2 regions of the Streptomyces sp. NPDC088730 genome follow, and region 2 is predicted to be linked to the other one. Evidence: riboswitches for the same ligand, from Rfam matches in the RefSeq annotation. Region 2 holds a riboswitch; the other holds the start of a gene.

Region 1 (4,345 bases), on a different contig from region 2:
GACAAGTGAGCGACGCTGCCGTGACTGGAGTTTCGATGGAGTACCACCCCCAGCCCGCCCCCGGGACGGCCAGGCCCTGGGCCTTCCCCGCGCCCGAGCGCGGTGCCCTGCCCAACGGCCTCACGGTGCTGCGCTGCCACCGCCCCGGCCAGCAGGTCGTCGCCGTCGAGGTCTTCCTCGAAGCCCCGCTCGACGCCGAACCCGAGGGTCTGGACGGGGTGGCCACGATCATGTCGCGCGCCCTGTCGGAGGGCACCGACAAGCACAGCGCGGAGGAGTTCGCCGCCGAGCTGGAGCGGTGCGGCGCCACCCTGGACGCCCACGCCGACCACCCCGGTGTCCGGGTCTCCCTGGAGGTTCCCGCCTCCCGGCTGGCCAAGGCGCTCGGCCTGGTCGCGGAGGCGCTGCGGGCACCGGCCTTCTCGGACAGCGAGATCGAGCGGCTGGTGAACAACCGGCTCGACGAGATCCCGCACGAGCAGGCGAACCCCGCGCGGCGCGCGGCCAAGCAGCTCTCCAAGGAGCTCTTCCCGGCCACGGCCCGCATGTCGCGCCCGCGCCAGGGCACCGAGAAGACCGTCGAGCGGATCGACTCCGCGGCCGTGCGAGCCTTCTACGACGCCCACGTCCGCCCGTCCACCGCGACCGCCGTGGTCGTCGGCGACCTCACCGGCATCGACCTGGACGCCCTGCTCTCCGACACCCTGGGCGACTGGTCGGGCAACACCGCCGCGTCCCGGCCGGTCCCGCCGATCACCGCCGACGACACCGGCCGGGTGGTCATCGTGGACCGCCCCGGAGCGGTGCAGACCCAGCTGCTGATCGGCCGGATCGGCGCCGACCGGCACGACAGCGTCTGGCCGGCCCAGGTGCTCGGCACGTACTGCCTGGGCGGCACGCTGACCTCCCGGCTCGACCGGGTGCTGCGTGAGGAGAAGGGCTACACGTACGGCGTGCGCGCCTTCGCCCAGGTGCTGCGCTCCTCGGCCCCGGACTCCGCCTCGGGGGCGACCGGCGCCGCGATGCTCGCCATCAGCGGCTCGGTGGACACGGAGTCCACCGGACCGGCGCTGGAAGACCTGTGGAAGGTGCTCCGGACCCTGGCCGCGGAGGGCCTGACGGACGCCGAGCGCGAGACGGCCGTGCAGAACCTCGTGGGCGTGGCACCGCTGAAGTTCGAGACGGCCGCCTCCGTCGCGGGCACCCTCGCGGACCAGGTCGAGCAGCACCTCGCGGACGACTACCAGGCGCAGCTGTACGCGCGCCTGGCCGAGACCGGCACGGTGGAGGCGACGGCTGCCGTGGTCAACGCCTTCCCGCAGGACCGGCTGGTCACGGTCCTGGTCGGGGACGCCGCGCAGATCAAGGAGCCCGTCGCGGCTCTCGGCATCGGAGAGGTCTCGGTCGTCACCGGCTGATCTGCCACCGTCCCCGGCAGCGGGGCGGGAGCGAGGCCCTGGCGGGCCGTCCGCCGCCAGGGCCTTCCCTTTTGTCCCCTTTGGTGGAGAGGTTGCCTGTCTGCCCTGTGGGATGCGCTACAAAACCGCCTGTCCGTTTGGTGCGGGGAAGTGCCCCCGTTTAGCGTCGGCCCGGCTGTCCGTCACTCGTATGCCGCATCCGCGACGTACCGGGCAGTCATCGCCGAGTCCCCGTCAGGCGCGAGCCCGGGGAGCCGGGGACCCGTGCAGTCCCTGGGGTGAATCGGATGTCCGTGCCTCCACGAGGCCGGGACTCCGTAGGAGACCTTCCTGCTCCGAACCCGTCAGCTAACCCGGTAGGCGAGAAGGAAGGAAAGGACCAGCCACTTCATGGCGTTCACCCGTGCCACGGGGAAGCACCGTGCCCCGAGCCGTCTGACGCGTCGCGGCGCGAAGGCCGTCGGTATCGCGACCCTGGCGACCACCGGTGTCATCGGTTCCCTGGCCTCCCCGGCGCTCGCCGCGGACACCGAGGCCCCCGCCGCCGACACCGGCCTCTCCCAGATCGTCGCCATCGAGGGCGACCTGGCCGACCGGATCGACGCCCAGGCGGACGCACAGCGGCACCAGGCCGACGCCGCCGCCGAGGCGAAGGCCAAGGCGAAGGCGAAGGCCAAGGCCGACGCGAAGAAGAAGGCCGAGGCGAAGGCGAAGAAGGCCAGGGCCGCAGCCAAGGCCAGGGAGGCCCGCGAGAGCGAGGCGCGTGCCGCCCGCTCCGCCGAGCGCGCCCGGCTGGGCACCTTCCAGCTGCCCGTCGCGGGTTCTTACGTGAGCACCGGCTACAAGTCCAGCGGCTCCCTGTGGTCCTCCGGCAGTCACTCCGGCATCGACTTCCACGCCGCGTCCGGCAGCTCCGTCGTCGCCGTCGGCGCCGGTACGGTCGTCGAGGCCGGCTGGGGCGGCGCGTACGGCAACAACATCGTGCTCCGGATGACGGACGGCACGTACACCCAGTACGGCCACCTCTCCTCGATCGCCGTCTCCGTCGGCCAGAGCGTCGGCCAGGGGCAGCGGATCGGCCTCTCCGGCGCCACCGGCAACACCACCGGCCCGCACCTCCACTTCGAGGCCCGCACCACCCCGTCGTACGGCTCCGACATGGACCCGGTCGCCTATCTGCGCGCCCACGGCGTCACCGTCTGACCGACGCTGAGCACCCCACCGAAGGCCCCGGCGACCCGCCGGGGCCTTCGGCCGTACCCGGCCGCCGGACCGCGGCGCGGCACCCCTTCCCCGAACCCGTCCGCGGCCAAAAGATATTCATGAATTTCCGCCCGGCATCGGAAATGCGTCCGCATTGCAATAGAGTCACAGGACAGGCGTCGATCGGCCGCGTTTCGCGGGGATTAAGGCGGAGGTTCGGACATGCGCATTCCGGCGCATTCGGTATGCACGGCAATCCGTGACGACATCGTCTCCGGTGTCTTCGAACGCGGCAGCCGGCTCACCGAGGAAGTGCTCGCACGCCGTTACGGGGTTTCCCGCGTCCCGGTGCGTGAAGCGCTGCGCACCCTGGAGTCCGAGGGCTTCGTGGTCACCCGCAGGCATGCCGGGGCCTGCGTCGCAGAGCCCGACGAGCAGGAGGCGGCGGACCTGCTTGAGGTCCGGATGCTGCTGGAACCGCTCGGTGCGGCCCGTGCCGCCCAGCGCCGCACCGACGCCCACCTCAAGGTGTTGCGCGGCCTGGTCAGGCTGGGCCAGGAGCGGGCCCGCCGGGGTGAGGGCGAGGACCTGCGCTCACTGGGCGGCTGGTTCCACGAGACCCTCGCCCAGGCCTCCGGCAGCCCCGGCCTGATCGCCCTGCTCACCCAGCTCCGGCACAAGATCGCCTGGATGTACGCGGTCGACCCGCCGGCCCGCCCCGCCGACTCCTGGGCCGAGTACGGGGCCATCGTGGACGCCGTGGCACGCGGCGACGCGGAACGGGCGAGGGCGCTCGCCGCCCAGCACGCCGAGCGGGCCACGGCCGCGCACCGGCTGCGCCGCCCCGGCCGTCCCGGCGCCGCGGCCGTACCCCGGGCCGGCCGGGTGAGGACTTCGCAACATGCCGTAAACACCCAGGGCGGCCGTCATTAACAATTACGCCGTATACAAGAAGTAGCTATTCGCCGAAGCATTCCTGGTGCTGCCCATTCCGTTGTTCTGCTCGCCGTCCTGAATCATTTCCGGTGGCCGGACCATATGGGCCGCTACGGGCGGCATTCTCGCGCGAACGCAAAAGCCGCGGCTCCCGGTCGGGGGTGCCGCGGCTCTTGCGCAGGAATTCCAGGCGGTCGTGACCGTCGGATCAGACGGTCTCCGGGAGCTCGTCGAGCCCCTCGGCGACCAGCTTGGACAGACGGTCCAGGGCGTCGTCGGCGCCGTCGGCCTCGGACGCGAGGATGATCTCCTCGCCGCCCTGGGCACCGAGCCCGAGCACCGCGAGCATGGACGCGGCGTTCACCGGGTTGCCGTCGGCCTTGGCGATGGTCACGGGGACGCCGGAGGCCGTGGCGGCACGGACGAAGATGGATGCGGGGCGGGCGTGCAGGCCCTCGGCCCAACCGACGTTGACGCGGCGCTCAGCCATGGTTCTGCCCTTCACGAATCAATGGTTGTCTAGACCAGTCTCTCATGCAGTGCGCGATGCTCCGGCCGGTCCGCGGCCCGTCCGCGGACCGCTTCCGCCGTAGGCCGGCCACCCCAGACTGCCCCGGCCCCGGCCCCCACGCGACCGCTGGCGGAGCCGTACGCTTTGCCCATGGAGCCCTCTGTGGAGCAGAGTCCGCATCACGCCTACCCCGGCCACTGGGAGGCGGACGTGGTGCTCCGCGACGGCGGCACCGCCCGGATCAGGCCGATCACCACGGACGACGCCGAACGGCTGG
Region 2 (4,345 bases):
CCCGCATGTGCGGGAAGACGCCGTCCTCCATGCCGGTCAGGAAGACCACCGGGAATTCGAGGCCCTTCGCCGTGTGCAGGGTCATCAGCGTGACGACTCCGGAGCCGTCGGTGTCCTCGTCGGGGATCTGGTCGGAGTCGGCGACGAGCGCGACCCGCTCCAGGAACTCGGCGAGCGTTCCCGACCCCTCCTCCTCGCTCCGGTCCTGCTCGAATTCGAGCGCCACGGAGGCGAGCTCCTGGAGGTTCTCGATCCGGGTCTCGTCCTGCGGGTCGGTGGAGGCCTGGAGCTCGGCCAGGTAGCCGGTCCGCTCCATGACGGCCTCCAGCACCACGGCCGGGCCCGCGCCCGACTCGACGATCGTGCGCAGCTCCTCCATCAGCGTGTTGAACCGCTTGACGGCGTTGGCGGAACGGGCGGCCATGCCGTACGCCTCGTCGACGCGGCGCAGCGCCTGCGGGAAGGTGATCTTCTCGCGCATCGACAGGGCGTCGATCATCGCCTCCGCCCGGTCCCCGATACCGCGCTTGGGCACGTTCAGGATGCGGCGCAGCGGGACGGTGTCCTCGGGGTTGGACAGGACCCGGAGGTAGGCCAGGACGTCCCGGACCTCCTTGCGCTCGTAGAAGCGCACCCCGCCGACGACCTTGTAGGGCAGGCCGACCCGGATGAAGATCTCCTCGAAGACACGGGACTGCGCGTTCGTCCGGTAGAAGATCGCGACGTCGCCCGCCTTGGCGTCGCCCGCGTCGGTCAGCCGGTCGATCTCGTCCGCGACGAACTGGGCCTCGTCGTGCTCGGTGTCCGCGACGTAGCCGGTGATCCGGGTGCCGGAGCCGGCGTTGGTCCAGAGGTTCTTCGGGCGGCGGCTCTCGTTGCGCTCGATGACGGCGTTGGCGGCGGACAGGATCGTCTGGGTGGAGCGGTAGTTCTGCTCCAGCAGGATCGTGGTCGCGTCCGGGTAGTCCTCCTCGAACTGGAGGATGTTGCGGATCGTCGCACCCCGGAAGGCGTAGATCGACTGGTCGGCGTCACCGACGACGCACAGTTCGCCGGGGGCGTCGGCCGCACCGGCCGGGCCGACCAGCTCCCGTACGAGCGTGTACTGGGCGTGGTTGGTGTCCTGGTACTCGTCGACCAGGACGTGCTGGAAGCGGCGGCGGTAGTGCTCTGCGACGTCGGGGAAGGCCTGGAGCAGGTGCACCGTCGTCATGATGATGTCGTCGAAGTCGAGCGCGTTGGCCTCGCGCAGCCGGGACTGGTACATCGCGTAGGCCTGGGCGAGGGTCTTCTCGAAGCCGTCCGCGGCCTGGCCCGCGAAGGTCTCCTCGTCGATCAGCTCGTTCTTCAGGTTCGACACCTTGGCCGTGAACGACTTCGGCGGGAAGCGCTTCGGGTCGAGGTCGAGATCGCGGCAGACCAGGGCCATCAGCCGCTTGGAGTCCGCCGCGTCGTAGATCGAGAACGAGGAGGTGAAGCCGAGCTTCTTCGACTCGCGGCGCAGGATCCGGACGCACGCGCTGTGGAAGGTCATGACCCACATGGCGTTGGCGCGGGGCCCGACGAGCTGTTCGACGCGCTCCTTCATCTCGCCGGCGGCCTTGTTGGTGAAGGTGATCGCCAGGATCTGGCCGGGGTGCACCCCGCGCTCGGCCAGCAGGTGGGCGATGCGGTGGGTCAGCACCCGGGTCTTGCCCGAACCGGCCCCGGCGACGATGAGCAGCGGGGATCCCGCGTGCACGACGGCGGCCCGCTGCTCGGTGTTCAGCCCGTCGAGCAGCGCGGCGGCGTCGATGACCGGACGGTGGGCCCCGTCGCGGTAGTACGCGTCGCGGGGCGGCGGGGGCCCGTCGAACACGCCCCCGAAGAGGTCCTCCGGCACCGCTTCGGGTGCGGAGTCCTCGGGGGGCGGCGGGGGCCCTTCCTCCGAGTGCTGGAGGCCGGCCAGGAAACTGTCGTCAAAGAGGCTGCTCATCGCTGTCCGAGTCTAGGCGGCCCTACTGACACCACGGGCCCGCATGGCAGAACCCGTACTTCCGGAGCCACACACGGCGATGTCCGGACCACCGTGCGTAGGAAAATGACGCGCCGCGCCCGGCCGGGCGGCACGGGCTCCGCAAGGTCACGGAAATGTATCGGGCATATCGAACATCAACCTTCACAGCGGCACCATGAGTTGGCTAGCGTGCTCGTTCGGACGGCCGTACCCCCAGAGGCGAACCACGCCGAGCGGGCGTCCACGCCGAATCCGGGCCTCCCGTACGGGGTCCGGAACCGGGGACCCACGCGCAGCACCGGGGTGAATCGGTCCGCAACCCCCACCAGGACCGTAGGGCAGCCTTCCGTTCCGCCCGAACCCGACAGCTAACCCGGTAGGCGGTCCACGGAAGGAAATGCCGGTCTTGGCATCGCATCGCAAACCGCGCCCACGGGTGCGCAGCACCACGCCCGCCATCGGATTCACGACGGCCGCACTCGCCTCCGTGACCCTGCTGTCCACGCAGAGCGCGCTGGCGGCCCCGGCCCCGAAGCCCAGCATCGAGGAAGTCCAGAAGAAGGTCGACGACCTCTACCGGCAAGCGGGGACCGCGACCCAGCACTACGACCAGGCGAAAGAGGCGTCCGCCGCGCAGCGCACCAAGGTGGACGGGCTGCTGGACGACATCGCGAAGCGGGCCGACAAGCTGAACGACGCCCGCCGGACGCTCGGGAACTACGCGGCCGCCCAGTACCGCGACGGCGCGCTCGCGCCGACCGCCACCTTCTTCCTGGCCAACGACCCGCAGTCGTTCTTCGACCAGACCCACCTGATGAACCGGATGGCCGCGAACCAGCAGCAGGCCGTCACCGACTTCCGTACGAAGCAGGCAGAGGCGTCGAAGAAGCGGGCCGAGGCGGTGACGAGCCTGGAGACGCTCACCGCTTCGCAGACGAAGCTGCGCACCAGCAAGCAGAACGTGCAGAACAAGCTGGCCGAGGCGCGCACCCTGCTGTCGAAGCTGACCGCGCAGGAGAAGGCGCGGCTGGCCGAGCTGGAGGAGAAGAAGAAGGCCGAGGCCGCGCGCAAGGCCGAGGAGCTGGCGAAGAAGCAGGCGGCCGCGAAGGCGGAGGCCGACCGCAAGGCCGAGGAGGCCGGCAGCGGGAGCGGGAGCGGCACAGGCTCCGGTAAGAGCACGGGTACGGGTACGGGTACAGGCACCGGTTCCGGCTCTGACTCCGGCTCCGGTTCGGACAGCGGGGCGACGACGCGGGCCGGGAAGGTCCTCGCGTTCGCCAGGGCCCAGATCGGCAAGCCGTACGTCTGGGGGGCGACCGGCCCGTCCTCGTACGACTGCTCGGGGCTGACCCAGGCGGCCTGGAAGGCCGCGGGCGTCACCATTCCCCGGACCACCTGGGACCAGGTGAACGTCGGCAGCCGGATCGCCACGGCGGACCTTCAACCCGGTGACCTGGTCTTCTTCTACGACGACATCAGCCACGTCGGGATCTACAAGGGCGACGGCATGATGATCCACGCGCCGAAGCCGGGGGCCGATGTGCGCGAGGAGTCGATCTACTACATGCCGATCTACGGGAGCGTCCGCCCCGGCTAGGGCCTGTCCGACCACGATCCGCCGGACAGACCCCAGGGCCTGTCCGGCCCTGACCCGCCGGACAGGCCCTGGGAGCGCTCGGGCCCCCGGGCGCTCAGGTCCAGAGCGTGGCGATGAAGATGTTGACCATCGTCAGTCCGCCCACCGCCGCGAAGAGGCCCTTCTCGACCTTCTCCTCGTCCCGCTTGACGTAGACCAGCCCGAGGATGACGACGAGGATCAGCAGCTTGATGCCGATCTTGACGTTGTTCACGGGGTGGTCGTCGGCCTGGTCGAGCCCGACCAGGGCGATTCCGGTGACGAGCATGGTCAGCGCGCCGTGCAGCATCCCCGGTACGAATCGGGCCGTCCCCGCGCTCATCGCCTTCATCTGGGTGAGGAAACCTCCCAGCAGGGCGGCGATCCCGATGATGTGGAGGGCGACGAAGACATCGATGAGTACACGCATGGTTCCGCACCCTAGCCCTGCCCCTAGCAGGCCTCCGCAGTCAGGTGCTACTTACTGGCCGCTTGACCGACTAATGCACCAATTGCCTGACTCTGGTGCAATTTTTCCTGTCATTAGCAAACAACGAAGCGCCAAATTCGGGCAATAAGCGTCATTACAACTCTTCCCCGTGCCCCGGGTTTAGCGTCCCTACCAGGTGACCGGATCACCGCCGCTCCGCACCCGGACGGCACCGCCCGGTCGCCCCGCCGGCAGATCCGGCGGCGGGCCGCTCCCCCTGTTGGCGGCCCGCCGCAGGACCGGG

What was found. Region 2 has a riboswitch for cyclic di-AMP ahead of ACIP89_RS10970 (NlpC/P60 family protein). Riboswitches for the same ligand answer to the same signal wherever they lie in the genome.
Region 1: it holds a riboswitch for cyclic di-AMP, as region 2 does, so the genes downstream of both, ACIP89_RS26800 (M23 family metallopeptidase) here and ACIP89_RS10970 (NlpC/P60 family protein) in region 2, are expected to answer to the same signal.

The regions. Positions count from the first base shown of each region.
Region 1 covers NZ_JBIVLK010000010.1:139,804-144,148, reverse strand. Annotated here, with positions in the region: gene ACIP89_RS26810 (M16 family metallopeptidase) at 1-9, shown strand, start outside; gene ACIP89_RS26805 (M16 family metallopeptidase) at 36-1,418, shown strand; cyclic di-AMP (ydaO/yuaA leader) riboswitch at 1,630-1,796, shown strand; gene ACIP89_RS26800 (M23 family metallopeptidase) at 1,809-2,621, shown strand; gene ACIP89_RS26795 (GntR family transcriptional regulator) at 2,844-3,554, shown strand; gene ACIP89_RS26790 (HPr family phosphocarrier protein) at 3,766-4,047, opposite strand; gene ACIP89_RS26785 (GNAT family N-acetyltransferase) at 4,219-4,345, shown strand, end outside.
Region 2 covers NZ_JBIVLK010000002.1:905,666-910,010, reverse strand. Annotated here, with positions in the region: gene pcrA (DNA helicase PcrA) at 1-1,975, opposite strand, end outside; cyclic di-AMP (ydaO/yuaA leader) riboswitch at 2,231-2,395, shown strand; gene ACIP89_RS10970 (NlpC/P60 family protein) at 2,394-3,593, shown strand; gene ACIP89_RS10965 (hypothetical protein) at 3,688-4,041, opposite strand.